2 regions of the Psychrobacillus sp. NPDC096389 genome follow, and region 2 is predicted to be linked to the other one. Evidence: riboswitches for the same ligand, from Rfam matches in the RefSeq annotation. Region 2 holds a riboswitch; the other holds the start of a gene.

Region 1 (7,887 bases), on a different contig from region 2:
CTTTTTGTTCAAAAGATAAGAAAGAGTTTATCGCTACAACACGCTTCTCTCCTATTATTTTTAATTGCTCTACTTGATCTTGCATTAAAGATAGTAAAGGAGAAACAATGACGACAGCCCCTTCCATCAAATAAGCTGGCAATTGGTATAGCAACGATTTCCCCATACCGGTTGGTAGTATAGCTACGACATCTTGTCCTGCTATAACTTGTTCGATAATTTCTTTTTGCCCTTCCCTAAACGAATCGTAACCAAATTTTCGGGTCAATACTTCTGTCAATTTATCCATTTACTTCCCCTCCTTTCGTTAGCGCTAATCTAATCTGAAAATAACTTAATTCGGGAAGTTGTTCTCGAATGGTTTTTAACTTTTTTGTTTGCCGTTCCCGCGCTATTTGTAGCACTTGTTGAATCTGTTCATCTGCAATAAAGGAATGAATCGGAAAATTTGGATCTGCCGAAACAATTTCAATGACATGGTCTTCAATTGTATTTTCCTTCAAAAAACGCATACTAGCTATTTGCTCAATCGAATAGCCTTTTCCAAATAAATTACTTGTTTTTAAAGCAGATTCGGTTAGAGTCGTTTGAACATAAATACCCTTTGTTAATGCATGGAAATCTGGGTATTTTTCTTCCGTTATATCATTTAATAAAATATGTAAGCATTCGATAAATAAAAACTTTACATCTAAGACAGTCATTTGATGGTGACTTGCAAGTTGCTCCCAAGTAAGCCCACTATTTTTGTACCCGCTTAATCGGTAAACAAACAAATGCCGATGGATTTCGAGTAATTGAGGATTTTCGAGTAGACCGAATAATTGTTGTTTGAAATTTGCTCCAAAAGAACTCGATTGAAAATCTCTTTGTTGTAAAAACTCTTTGACAAACTGATGAACGTCATTACTTTTTTGTACGGGCACAAACTTTTTTTCATTTCCTTGGAACTGGGATAATGTTTGAACGATTAATTCTACTCGTGCCCAAAAAACAAATTCTTTCCCTCGAAGAATCCATCCATTGTACAAAGGACGTCTTGCTGAAACTATTTTGTGCAATCCTTTTTCCGTAATAGCCAAAGTAGATTCATTCATGACGATAAGCCGTTCTGCAAGGAGTTTCTCTATTTCCACCTCATATATTTCTTTTGATAGTTTTGGATAGAGACCAAAGTATGGATGAAGACTAAAATATGTCACATCTTGTATAGTTTGACCGGATTTTTTTCCTTTTAACAAATAATAAGGAGCTGTAGATGACCGTTCGCCTTGGAATTGGTATATAATGAATAAGAGTAGTAGTTGAAAATACACTGGAAATCCCTCACATTTGAAAGTATTTTGGTTGAAATGTAGCGAAAATATCTTTAGAATGAATAAGATAGCAGATTCGTGAAAGCAGATATAAAGGAGAGAATATAGGAATGGCTAAATATACAATTGTTGATCAGGATACATGCATCGCATGTGGCGCATGTGGCGCTGCTGCACCAGATATATATGATTATGATGACGAAGGGATTGCTTTCGTTATTTTAGATGATAACATGGGGACAACAGAAGTTCCAGATGAACTACTAGAGGATATGGAAGATGCATTTGAAGGTTGCCCAACAGACTCTATTAAAGTAGCAGAGGAATCATTCGAAGGCGACGCATTAAAGTTTGAATAGTATAGATAAACTTATTTGAAACGTGGAAGGTCTTTAAAAAGCCTTGCACGTTTTTTATTTTTCCTCAGTGCATATTATCATTACTTACTTTAAATCCAATATAACACAAAAGAACATATGTTTCAATTAATCCAAGAAAAAAAGGTTGTTTCTCCTATTACAGAGAAACAGCCTTTTCTTTAGTTGATATTGGCAGTGCCAAATGAATGTGAAATTTTATCAAGTATCGGTTTCATTCTCTTGAATAAAACAATCATTACTACAGCTACTAAAATACCTTTTATAAGATTGAACGGTAAAATACCGAAAATAATCGAGTTAAATAAGGCTGTTCCTGTTTCCATTGGGAAATTCAAGAAATAAGCATACATTGGTAAAAATACATAATAATTTAGTACACTCATCCCGATTGCCATTGAAATTGTCCCGCAAGCTAGCCCGTACGTAATACCTTTGGAAGATGTAGCTTTTCGGTAAATTATATAAACTGGCGCTAAAAATAAAATACTAGTAACAAAGTTCGCCATATGCCCTACTGGAACGCCAGTTGGACTACCAGAGAACAACCAATCTAATACATTTTTCAAAAATGCTACGAGAATACCAGCAATAGGTCCCATCGTAATTGCTGCAATTAGTGCTGGAATGTCACTAAAATCCACTTTCAAATAAGCTGGTAGTGCTGGTAGTGGAAATGCAAGTAACATTAGTACAAAAGAAATACTACTTAACATGGCGATTGCAATTAGCATTCGCGTCTTACCTTTTAACATAAAATCCTCTCTCCTTTTGCGATTCACTCCACAAGAAGAAAGGTTCAGCACGTTTTCTTTTACTCAAAAAATCCCTTAAGCTATTGCTAGGCTTAAAGGAGAAAAAGGTCCACTTAAATAAGCGTATCCGTATGAGTGTATACGAAAAACGACTGCACCTTCACCTTCTCCCATCCAGACTATACTGTCGGCTTTGGAATTTAACCAAATCAACCTTAACTTAACGGCTCGCGGGCTCAAGAAACATGTTCTAATACCGCCGGTCGGGAATTACACCCTGCCCCGAAGATGAATCAATATTTTATTGTCCTTCAAGCACTTTATCTTGAATTAAATACATCTTATCAAAGTTTTGTATGTAATGCAATACAGTTGCTCAAAAACAATTAAAACATATTGACTTACTATGCATTATAAGTGTAGAAGAAAATGAAGGAGCAATGATTCGCTCTATCCGAGCATTCACCCTCGCCATACGAGCATTAAACCCCCTCTTCCACTCATTCCAACAACAAACATCCACCTAAAGAGAAAAAATGCGCGGAAGTCATGACCTAGTCAATACTCCCACACACCTCAAAACAAAAATTATTCATCACTCATGATAAAACCATTCGGTCCTATTGGAACTGGGAGAGGCTTCGTTAAATCGAATTCTGCCCATTGTTGTTGCACTACATTTTCTAACTTTACTTCTTCACCGAAACTGGCAGCAGTTAAGGCTAATGCTTCTAGTAACCTGGTTGCTGCAAATGGGTCCAACGCTTCTAAATCAAGAGGCTCATCAAATTGTATAACTCCCACGCCATCTTGCTCTACAAATTTGTAAGAAACCTTGGACGGAATCACCGAAGTATAAAAATCATTCCCGGCATCTTTCATCGCCAACAAGGCGTCTGAAAGAGTTTCAAAGGAAGCACCATAACTAGGAGCCAGATAATCTTCCCCGTTAGTGGAGTGATAAATGTAATAATTATGATGACCTAAAGAGCCTGGTAATTTACTAGGCTTCGATAACTCTCCGGCTTGATCCCATTCTAAAGGTGAGCCGTCTTCATTTACTTTTAAAAATGTATCAAAATCCGTAAATATTTCATTTATAGATTGACCATAAGTTGTCGTTGTTCCGGAAGCTCTATCATATCCATGGTCAGTAGGTAAAAAATGTTTCAACTGTTTTCCTTCCACTTCGAAATGCCCTTTATATGGATGATATTCCATGAATCCCAACGCTTCCTCATCAATTCTATTTGCATATCGTTCATATAATTGTAAACTAGTTGGAGTCACCCCTGGAAAATCTGTTTCGATTCGTTCTTTTGGAATAATAACTGTAATTGGAACGGTTAATGCATTTTCTACTAAAGAAAAATGAAAAACGGTTCCTCCATTCACATTATCCTCGTAAACTGAGGTCGTTTGATGGAAGGGGATTAACTCTAAAGGAGTGTCTATCTTTGCTGACATTGTCGTCATTTCACTTGCCGGATCAGCTGTTGCATCTTGTTCCATAGAGCGCATATTTTCTTTTGACTCGGTTTTATCGTATGCACTTTCATGAGACATCTTTAACTGTTCTTGATTCGTATAGGAAGAAACAAGAAATGTTAGAAGTACAATAGCAGCAACAGAAACGATAAAAGGCATCCATTTAGAAAACGACACCGCAGTTATTTTTCTTTTTTCTTCTTTGACTTGAGCATTTATTTCTATTTTTACCCGATTATACACTTCTTCTTTGGAACGATGATCTGTAAATTTGGGCATATTTTTTAAAAGCTCATCAACTGTTTCTTCTTCTACTCTTCGATCACTCATGATGAACAGTACCCTCCTCTTCTTTCGCAGATAATCGTTCACGAAGTGCTTTTATCGCACGATGTTGCGTTGTCTTCACTTTCCCTTCTGTCCAACTTAATACTTGTGCTGTTTCTGTAATCGAAAGCTCTTGGAAATAACGCATTATAATGACCATTTTTTGATCACCCGTACAATCATCCAGAGCTATAAGCAATGTTTTCATTTCGTCGTTTAGTTGTACAGCATCTTCTGGTAACATGTCGTTTGATACAAGCTGCATGTTCTCCCAGTCAAATGACTCAAACAAGCGTTTTTTTCGGACTGTTTGTTTTCTAAAATGATCAATCGCTACATTTTTAGCGATCGAAAACAGCCATGTTTTTTCCGAACTTTTTCCTTCAAACTTACTGTAAGCCCTTAATACCCGTACATATACTTCTTGGACCAAGTCTTCCGCAGTTTGCCTATTTTTTACCAAATAAATAAGAAACTGAAATACATCTTGATGATAGCTATCATACAAGCGGTGGAAAACGGAGTCATTCATAAGCTCCCCCCGTTCTTATAATTAGTCGTTTCATGTACTGTTTTGTTACACAATCAATTGCGCCTTGACGTAATTGTGTCCAAAATTTGAAATGCAGTATTGCAATTCAAAATCTGGGACATTTGCCGGACGCCTAAAGTAAATAAGTAGGAGCCCTCCCCTACTTATTTACTTTAAAGGTAGTTTAATAATGAAAGACGTGCCAACCCCCACTTCACTTTCAACGGATAGATGTCCATCATGGCGCTCGACAATATTTTTCGCAATGGCAAGCCCAAGACCCGTTCCACTTTTTCCTCTTGTTCTAGCTTTATCCGCCTTATAAAAACGTTCAAACACATACGGTAAATCTTCACTTGGAATGCCGTATCCCGTGTCTTTCACTTCGATTATTATCTGCCCCGCTGTTTTCGATAGCTTAACAGTCACAGACCCTTCTTTCGGGGTGTGTCGAAGTGCATTGTCAATTAAGTTCGTGAGTACTTGTTCCATACGATCCTCGTCGAGTTGTAAATGAATCGTATCCGATAATGTATGCTCGAAATACAAACGAATATTTTTTTCTTTAGCGATTTGATCGAACTTTTGTGTAATACGCTCAATGGTTGGTAGAACCGACACTTTTTCTTTATAAATACTTAAATATCCTGACTCCAAACGAGCTAAGTCTAATAATTCCGTTACTAATCTACTCATTCGTTTCGATTCATCATAGATTATTCGAATCATTTCTTGTTTATCTTCTTCTGTTGTTACTACTTCGTCGATAATCGCTTCGCTGTATCCTTGCAACATTGAAATAGGTGTTCTAAGTTCATGCGAAACATTGGCGATGAAGTCCGAGCGCATTTTATCTAAACGATGTTGTTCGGTCATGTCACGAAGTACTACGACAGCTCCACGAACTGAGTCTTTACTATAAAGAAGACTAACAGAGACGGAAAAATAAGAACCTTGTATTTCAATTTCCTCATCAATTTCTTCTTCTTGATGGAATACGTGATCGAGTAAATGGTATAACTCCGCAGGCAAATTAGATTGACCAGCCACTTCGTTCTGTTCATGCCAATGAACGATTAATTGATCGGCTTGCGGATTACTTACTAGCACATTAAAGTCTTTGTTAAATGTAATAACTGCGTCCGTCATAGATGTCAAAATGTTAGAAAGTTGTTCTTTTTCTTGGCTAATCACTTCGACATGGTCCTTCAATTGGCTACCCATACGATTAAAGGCGATGCTAAGCTCTCCAATCTCGTCTTTTTGTACGTATGGAACTTTCGTTTCGAAATTCCCTTTTGCAAGTTCCAAAGCAGCTTCTCGCATTGTTCTAAGTGGAGACGTAATACGGGAAGATAAAAAGAATGAGAACAAAGTTGTTAGTAATAATGCGATAAAACCAGATAAAAAGACGATACGCGTCGTATGGTTCGACGTCTTATTCACTACTTCTAAACTTTGATAAATAAACACAGCACCGTGTATTTCTTTATCAGATTCTAGAGGTGAGGCAAGAATGATGTAATTTTCCATTCTATTTTCTTCGGTCATGGAAGGCATGAGCATCTTTTTAATAATCGTGCTATTAGTTGTATATATTTCAGATAAATCTTTATCCTTCAATAATTTTTCTTGAAAAACGTCCTTGTTCAATCCTTCATGAACGGATAGAAAAACAGACTCGGCATTGCGTACGATTAATGCGCTCGTTTCCGCTCCCAAAATATTCTGGATAATTTGCATAGAATCTTCTATTTGATCGTACTGCTCTACTATTTTCCCAATCGTCGCAGCTTCCTGTCTTAGCGACTCTTCTGCCTGTTCTGTATGGAAGTTTTCCAAAAACTCTAGCATTAAGACCGTAATGATAAACAGCACAAATAAGACGAGAAGCAATATGGTCCCCCATAGCTTCCCGACAACACTATTCCAAATTCTATTCATTGATGACCTCAAACTTGTAGCCTACGCCCCAAACAGTCACAATCATTTTCGCAGACTTTTCCGATACTCTATTTAACTTTTCACGTAAACGTTTGACATGAGTATCTACCGTTCTTAAATCACCAAAGAAATCATAATGCCATACTTCTTTTAATAATTGCTCCCGGTCAAATACTTTATCCGGTGCTTTTGCTAAGAAATAGAGCAATTCATATTCTTTTGGCGTCAAACTCACTTCCACTCCATCAGCCGTCACACGATGTGCATCATGATCGATTGTCAAATGCGGGAACACAACGATATCTTTTGATGCAGACATTCCTTGTACCGGTGAAAGTGCAACAGAACGTTTTAAAAGAGCTTTCACACGAAGAACCACTTCTCTTGGACTAAAAGGTTTCACGATATAATCGTCTGCTCCTAGTTCGAAGCCTTCTACGCGATTAGCCTCTTCCCCTTTAGCTGTTAGCAAAATAATCGGTGTTTCCTTATGAAGACGTAACTCAGTCATTGTTTCTATCCCGTCTTTTTCAGGCATCATAATATCTAATAAGATACAATGGTATTCATTTTCTAACGCTAGTTGTAGAGCCACTTCTCCATTTTCTGCTTCTTCTACTTCATAACCTTCTCTTTCCAAATACATTTTCAATAAACGACGGATTCTTTCTTCGTCGTCCACTACTAATAGTTTAATCATTTCAGACATAATATCAGACCCTTCTATCAACTTCTAATCTATATTGTACAATTAGTCCCGCCAAATTGAAAGAAAAGCTCCTACCTCTTTTATGCGAGATAAGAGCTTTCCTAATTGTCTAGTTTTAGCGAAAGTTATGCATACGAGTGTAATCCAGCAATAATTAAGTTTACTGCTATTAGGTTAAACATAATGATGATAAACCCGATTAATGCCAACCATGCAGATTTCCTTCCTTCCCAACCTTTTGATAAACGAAGGTGTAGGAATGCTGCATAGAATAGCCAAGTAATAAGTGCCCATACTTCTTTAGGATCCCAGCCCCAAAATCTAGACCATGCTTCATGTGCCCAAATCATCGCAAAAATAAGTGCCCCTAACGTAAATACAGGGAAACCAATAAGAACAGAACGATAACCGATTTCATCCATAAATTGAGAGTTCGCTT
Region 2 (7,887 bases):
AAATTGTCGCTCATTGGCTTTCTTCTGGGTTATATGAGGAACATGTTGCGAACTTGCGCCAGCAATTAAAGGTACGTGCTTTATTCGTAGAAACTATTCTTGAAAAAGATTTTAGTCCAATTGCTACATGGGAGAAATCAAAAGGAGGATTCTATATTTGGCTAAGATTCAACGAGCCAATTGTAAATAAAGCGCTATTTTTGAAGCTCATAAAGGAAAATGTACTTATCAATCCTGGTTATATATACGATCCGAGCGATTTGCATCATATTCGCCTTTCCTATGCTTACGCTACAATGGAAGAGTTAGAAAAAGGATTGCATATCATATTAAATAATATAGATTTCTGAAAAGTCTGTGTTATAATCTATTAAATTACAAGTTATTGGAGGACAATACATGTTGCTTTACAATTGATCCATTCTGATCGACCTTATTGAATAAAAACTGTTGAATAAGGAGTGTTCAGGATGGAATGGGTAAAAAATTTTTACGATAAACAATTTCGATTATATGCAGAAGGTTTAACAGGTCCAAACGAAGAGCATGAGGAAATATTGACGAAAATAGAGACTTTAGCTTCTAAACCTTTCCAATCTATTTTAGAGTTAGGTGCTGGAGGCGGGGAATTTGCCATAACGGCTGCTAAAAAAGGATATGATGTTACGGCGGTTGAGTTAGTGCCATCCCGAGTTGACTTCATGAGAAAGCTAAAAAGTGAACATGATTTAATAGGTGATCTTGAAATCTTGGAAGAGGACTTTTATGAGATCGAACTTTCTAAATCCTTTGACGTTGTTTGTTATTTAGATGGATTTGGAGTTGGGGAGGATCAAGATCAACGAAAATTATTAAAACGGATGGGCAAGTGGCTAAAACCAGATGGATGTATCTTAATAGATATCTATACGCCTTGGTATTGGGCAAGTGTTGCAGGTCAAGAGATGATGGTTGGAAGTAAGCCTCGAAAATATGATTTTGATTTTATGGGTTGTCGCATGTTAGATACTTGGTTTGATGGAGATGAAAAAGTCACTCAATCTTTAAGATGTTATTCTCCTCAAGATTTAAACATGTTATTAGAAGATATAGGCCTTAAGCTTGTTGATATAAAACCTGGTGGTGCGATGAACTACACGACTTGGGAGTATCATGAAAATGTAGAGTTAGGTGAGGCTATGTCTTATATGGTAAAACTAGTGCCAGGCTTCTAATATTTAGTATTTTCAATGTTGTTTAAGTTATTTAGCGTGAATTTTTAATCTCCAAGTGTTATACTACGTTTTATAGATGAATAATCCTTCGGGGTCGGGTGAAATTCCCAATCGACGGTGATGCAGAAATTGCTAAGCCCGTGAGCCTTTTTAAGGCAGGATTTGGTGCAACTCCAAAGCCGACAGTATAGTCTGGATGGGAGAAGGATGTGCAAGTATGCTTATTTCCTTATGGGGTAAAACACACCTCTAAAGGTTTATTTAGTGATGCTTTCAACATAAATTTCCTAATCACCCCGTAGAGATATGTCTATGGGGTTTTATTTTTGCCATAAAACCCTAAATTTCATACAAGTGTATTCCTTCGGGGTCGGGTGAAATTCCCAATCGACGGTGATGAAGCAATTCTAAGCCCGTGAGCCTAATATTAGGCAGGATTTGGTGCAACTCCAAAGCCGACAGTATAGTCTGGATGGGAGAAGGATGTACGACCATTATTACCTTATGTGGTAAAAAAACACCCAAAAAGGTTTATTTGTCGATGCGTAAAACATAATTTCCCAAAACTAACCCCTTAGAGCTGATCTATGGGGTTTTCTTTTTGCACAAAATTTCTTAATAGAAAAGAGGTGTTTATATGTTTACGGGAATAGTAGAAGACTTGGGTAAGGTTAAATCGATGAAAAGCGGTCCTAATAGCATGCAGTTAACATTGGAATCTCAAAAGATTGTAGAGGATATTCATTTAGGCGATAGTATCTCCGTGAATGGGGTGTGCTTAACAGTCATTTCGTTTTCCAGCAATCTATTTACAGTAGATGTCATGCCAGAAACCGTGAAGTCAACAAGCATTCGTTCTCTTCAAACGGGACATGTCGTTAACCTGGAGCGTGCCATGCCTGCAAACGGTCGATTTGGCGGTCATTTTGTCTCGGGCCATGTGGACGGAACGGGCGTTATTTTAAGAAAAAGAAAAGTAGAAAATGCGGTATATGTAGACATTGGTATTAGTGAAGAACTGAGTAAGTACTGTATGCTGAAAGGCTCTGTTGCAATCGATGGCATTAGTTTAACTATTTTCGATGTTCAGCCGAGACAGCTCACCGTTTCACTTATTCCACTTACTTTTAGCGAAACAATATTAGGGATAAAAAAAGAGCAGGATGTCGTTAATATTGAAAATGATTTACTTGGCAAATATGTGATCAACCATTTGGATCGAAAGAAAGAAAGCTCGCCAATTACGATGGACTTTTTAAGACAAAGCGGATTTTAACAAGTTAAAGGAGGTATTTTATATGTTCCATACAATTGAAGAAGCAATCGAGGATTTAAAAAAAGGGAAAATAATTATCGTTGTAGATGATGAAAGTCGTGAAAACGAGGGAGATTTCCTTGTACTGGCGGATTATGCAACACCAGAAAATATTAACTTTATGGCAACATATGGCCGCGGGCTGATTTGTACGCCAATTACACAGAAACTAGCGGATCGACTCGATTTACATCCGATGGTTACACGTAATACCGATAATCATCAAACCGCATTTACGGTTAGTATCGATTATAAAACGACAGAAACCGGTATTAGTGCTTTTGAGCGCTCTGAAACGATTTTACAAATGTTCAATGCTGCATCAGTCAGCTCGGATTTCCGCCGACCCGGCCATGTGTTTCCACTTATCGCGAAAGATAAGGGCGTACTCGAGCGTCCAGGGCATACTGAAGCCGCTGTCGATTTCGCAAAACTTTGTGGGGCTCAACCTGCTGGAGTAATTTGTGAAATTATGAGTACAGACGGCACTATGGCAAGAGTTCCGGAATTACATACAATTGCGGAAGCACATGATTTGAAGTTTGTAACGATTGAAGCATTAGTAAATTATCGCTCGAAACAAGAGACCAAAGCATTCGCTTAAAATAGAAAAAGAGGAGAGATGAAGAATGGGTAAAGTATTTGAAGCAACATTAATCGGAACGGATTTAAAAATTGGGGTAGTAGTAGGCAGATTTAATGAATTTATCAATGGTAAATTATTAGATGGTGCAATAGACGGTTTGAAACGTCACGGTGTCTCAGAAGATAATGTGGATGTTGCATGGGTACCAGGTGCATTTGAAGTCCCATTTATCGCGAAAAAAATGGCCGAAACGAAAAAATATGACGCCATTATCGGTTTAGGTTCTGTTATTCGTGGTTCCACTACGCACTATGATTATGTATGTAATGAAACAGCAAAAGGAATTGCAAGTGTTGGGCTAACTACAGGTGTTCCAGTAATGTTCGGTATTGTAACAACAGAAACGATTGAACAAGCAATTGAACGTGCAGGGACAAAAGCTGGAAATAAAGGCTATGATGCTGCGGTGTCTGCTATTGAAATGGCTAATTTGAATCGTTTGTTTTAAGTAAATTTGGAAAGCATGAGGCAGACTGTAATCAGTCTGTCTTTTTACTGCTTAGGAAACTATGAATATATACATGTCGACAACTTTTATAAGGTGGGCCATTTTTATTGTACGAGATATAGGAAAAGTGCGTCGTATAAAGTTCAATTAGGGATTTTTCGGCGAGCGCTACGTCGCTAACGCTCCTGCAGGGTCTCACATTTCATTACAAACTTCCAAAGAATGGATAAGGGTAATCAAACAGCTGATGAAAGCAACCAGTTCTACTTAGAAGGCAACCAAATCAGAGTGAAAGCAACTAAATTACTGATGAGAGCTACTAAATCTTGTAACAACAAGTTCACTTAGATGTGAGACGACTATAGTATTAGTATCTATTTGGAATAATAAGAATTAAAATCCGCTGAACTCGTCAGCCTAGACTGGTTTGTCGTGTTCAGCGGACACTACATTCAACTTTTTATGACGCACAATCGCATCCGATTATTTTGTGAAAACAAGAATGATTTACATAGTTAGATTAAGATTAAAAGTTTTTTTCAAAACAAACACACTGATGAATCCGCTTGTTATTGTTAAATTGCTCTATATCCTCGCCGACATAATGTGCAAAAGCATTCACCAGATGTAACTTTGGTATCTTACTTTGAATTTGTTGATTCATCTCATCTCTTTCAAAATAAATATGATAATAGGAATCAACATTCATAAAATGCATTTTCTCATACCAATTCTGAACCCAAAGATCATTACGTGTCCAGGCTTCGAAACGATTTAATCCAATTGCTTTTGCTTTAGTTGCAGCAACATCTAGTAATTGTTGACCGATTCCTTTCCTGGAAAAGTCAGGGTGGACTGCTATATGCCAAATCATACCTCCAAGCCCTTTTCCCCGGGAGCAGACGGTACCTTCTTCTTTTTCGTACTCCACATCAATAAGTCCAACGATTTGTCCATCTAATTCAGCTACAAGTTCAATCGCGGGATTTTCATAGTGTTCTTTTTCTTTTAAGACATTATCAAAATAGGCCGTCTCCAAAAAAGCGAGAGTTCGACACCTCACCCAACCGGTTTCATCATTGGGCGTATAGTCTCTAATAATCATTATTTTCCTCCTGATTTTAGGGACCACGTAGTTTGTAGGGGCGCTTATACGTCCATCCCTTAAATTAAATCCACCCCGTAAGGTTTCTCCATGATTTTCATAAACAGAACACCCCTTTCATTGGTTATAATTTAAATTTACCAGAATCTTTAGACTCCAACAATATTGTCTTTGAATGAATTTGCGTTTGGTTTTAAAGATGGTTATTGTAAATGTACAATCTTAGTGTAAGTTTATACAAAAATATGAGAGGGGACTTAGAATGGACAACACACAGAAATTTGATGGAAAAGCTGCTGTTTATGCAAAAGCAAGACCTGGTTACGCAAATGAGTTGGTTGGCTTTTTGTCCGATAGTGGGGTAGGAAGAGGTTCTTTTGTTGCCGATATCGGCTCTGGCACAGGAATTTTTTCGAACGTTTTACTTGATCTCGGATGCCATGTGTATGGAGTGGAACCAAATGAAGATATGCGTAGAGAATCAGAGAAGAAATTGGCGCAGGTTCCGGCGTTTCATTCCGTGAATGGAACAGCGGAAAATACAACTCTGTCTAACAAAAGTATAGATTTTATCACCGTTGCACAAGCATTCCACTGGTTTAATACAGAGAAGTTCAAATTGGAATGTCAGCGCATTATTAAAGATAAGGGAAAGGTTATGTTGATATGGAACTCCCGTATAATGGAAAGCCCGTTAGTAAAAGAGAATGAACAAATTTTCCAGAGATTTTGTCCAGATTTCAAAGGCTTCAGCGGAGGCATCGGATATATGGACGAAAGCATTCAAAAATTCTTTAGCAACTTTACCGTACATCGTTTTCCAAATAATTTACCATTCGATAAATCCAAGTTTATCGAAAGAAATCTGTCTGCGTCCTATTCTTTAAAAGAGAACGATGCCCAATATGATCTCTATCTAACAGAACTAAACAATTTGTTTGATCAGTATGCAGTTGGCGGCATGCTTCTTGTTCCGAATGAAACAATCGTATATATTGGAGAGGTTTAAAGACGATTCTTTTATATAATTTACTTTGGGTATTACATTCCGTAATGCCCTTTTTATTTACATTAAAATAGGTATCAGAATAATTTGTTTATTTGAAGTTTTCATTGGATAATTTTGTTATAATAAATAAGGGAGAAATGCTATTTAAAATGATTTATACAACATGTCTACTTGTAAATTAAGTGAAAAGAGGGAGTTCTATAGGTATTCAAATTTTCATCTTCATTTCCATAATTATTTACGGATTCTGTTTTTTATTAGGATTAATTTATATGATAAAAGGAAAAAAGAATAAGAACTTTTTTTAAAAATCAGGTAGCGGCATTGTAATCGGTCATCAAAGTTTACAATGAAAAGCTTCAACTCTATCTTGCTTGGAGTAGTAGTACAAAAATACTTTTGCAACAGCAGATCAGATCGAGCATATTAATTTTTTTGAGGTGAAATCGTGAACTATAAAGTAATAGAAGCTTATGACCAACTTGCCAATGATTATGAACATAATGTGGATACAAAAAGTCTGTTTAACACTGAATATGAACGACCAGCAATGATGAAATTACTTCCCAAGGTTTTAAAAGATAAGCGTGTTTTGGATGCTGGATGTGCAGCTGGTTGGTATACATCTCAACTAGTTAGCTTAGGCGCAAGTGTCACTGCAACCGATATTAGTCCTGAAATGGTAAAGGCGACAAAAAGACGGCTCGGAGAAAAGGCGGAAGTTTTATGCTGCGATTTAGAGAAGGACTTACCTTTTGAAGATGAATCATTTGATTTCATCTTAAGTTCTTTAGTGCTACATTACATAAAAGATTGGAGCAAGCCTTTTAGTGAGTTCCGTAGAATATTAAAACCGAACGGGACCTTGTTATATTCCGTCCATCATCCATTTATGGATCTAAAATTATCCGACAATGGCGACTACTTTTCAACTGAATACATTGTTGATCAATGGAAAAGACAAGGAAAATTAATCGATGTTCCATTTTATCGTCGCCCGCTACAAGAAATACTAAACGAAACTCTGGGATATTTTTCTTTGGAGAAAATAATAGAGCCTCAACCGACGAAAGAATTTCAATTGAAGGAACCAGACAAATATGAAAAGTTAATGAAAAACCCGCATTTTTTCATTGTGAAAGCAGAGAGAGATTAATGAATAAGCGAAATGAAAATACCCTAGAAATATAATAATCATGTGTAGCATTTTTAGTGTAATTATTATAATCCAGTGTATTCAAATCATTTATAGTCCGCATGGATTTGTGAGAGTTGTAAATCTATTAAGTACTATTTTTCTATCCGCTATTATAGCGGTTTTTATTAAGGATATTTTTATTTTGAAAAAAGCGAAGGAATAGAAGAACTTCTTTCTAAGTATAGAATGAAAACCTATGGGGTTGAGATTATATTCAATGATTCATTTGTAATTTCATTTTCTCCTACTGCTTGCACTACTAAATGATCAAGTAAAGGTCGTTCTATTTGCCAGGTGAAGGAGAATTTGTTATCCCTGTCGTCCTTAATATCATAGCCAATAAGTTTTCTTTCAGTCCATTGTGCGGTACCTGTTGGTATTAACCAAAACAAAACTGTTTCTGTGTTTTTAGCTTCAACATAGATGGTTATTTCCTTCGTCTTTTTTGGAACTCTCACCCAATTTTCTGTTATAGGAATACTTGTATAGAACTTATCTATTTTTGGGAAAGGCGGGACATATTCTGAATCAGCACCAACTGGCATATTAAAAATTAGTCCCATTAGTAAAATTGTTTGCAATAGCATTTATATCACCTCGCTATTAGTTTTTCCAAAAGGAATTATATTATGAATTACCAGATTCGAATAAAGATATTACTTTCGACTTAATACATGGACTTTACAAAAAAGTTCTATCAACTAATAAAATTATCATGAAACATTTGGAGGAGATGTATTGGAGAAATTTGTTTTTATTTTTGGGCCACAAGCGGTCGGAAAAATGACAATCGGCCAAGAACTATCAGCTTTAACAGGGCTAAAACTTTTTCATAATCATATGACCATTGATTTGTTAGAACCACTATATGGATATAGCCCGGAAATGTGGCGTTTAACCCATTTGTTTCGTCGAGAAATCTTTCAATCTTTTTCGAAAAGTGATCAATATG

Evidence for each region. A riboswitch is a leader RNA that binds a small molecule or an ion and turns the genes downstream of it on or off. The one in region 2 is predicted to bind FMN.
Region 1: linked by a shared signal. The riboswitch ahead of ACIQ38_RS21570 (ECF transporter S component) and the one ahead of ribE (riboflavin synthase) in region 2 are both predicted to bind FMN.

Annotation. Positions count from the first base shown of each region.
Region 1 covers NZ_JBIWFB010000012.1:80,389-88,275, forward strand. The annotation lists gene ACIQ38_RS21555 (RecQ family ATP-dependent DNA helicase) at 1-289, opposite strand, end outside; gene ACIQ38_RS21560 (YpbB family protein) at 282-1,316, opposite strand; gene ACIQ38_RS21565 (ferredoxin) at 1,427-1,675, shown strand; gene ACIQ38_RS21570 (ECF transporter S component) at 1,855-2,448, opposite strand; FMN riboswitch at 2,607-2,742, opposite strand; gene ACIQ38_RS21575 (hypothetical protein) at 3,037-4,266, opposite strand; gene sigX (RNA polymerase sigma factor SigX) at 4,259-4,795, opposite strand; gene ACIQ38_RS21585 (ATP-binding protein) at 4,964-6,739, opposite strand; gene ACIQ38_RS21590 (response regulator transcription factor) at 6,732-7,448, opposite strand; gene ccsB (c-type cytochrome biogenesis protein CcsB) at 7,574-7,887, opposite strand, start outside.
Region 2 covers NZ_JBIWFB010000010.1:27,945-35,831, reverse strand. The annotation lists gene ACIQ38_RS19515 (aminotransferase-like domain-containing protein) at 1-350, shown strand, start outside; gene ACIQ38_RS19510 (SAM-dependent methyltransferase) at 471-1,214, shown strand; FMN riboswitch at 1,295-1,426, shown strand; FMN riboswitch at 1,571-1,702, shown strand; gene ribE (riboflavin synthase) at 1,852-2,490, shown strand; partial or broken gene ribB (3,4-dihydroxy-2-butanone-4-phosphate synthase) at 2,513-3,115, shown strand; gene ribH (6,7-dimethyl-8-ribityllumazine synthase) at 3,159-3,623, shown strand; gene ACIQ38_RS19490 (GNAT family N-acetyltransferase) at 4,150-4,728, opposite strand; gene ACIQ38_RS19485 (class I SAM-dependent methyltransferase) at 4,991-5,737, shown strand; gene ACIQ38_RS19480 (class I SAM-dependent methyltransferase) at 6,186-6,893, shown strand; gene ACIQ38_RS19475 (hypothetical protein) at 7,130-7,522, opposite strand; gene ACIQ38_RS19470 (shikimate kinase) at 7,719-7,887, shown strand, end outside.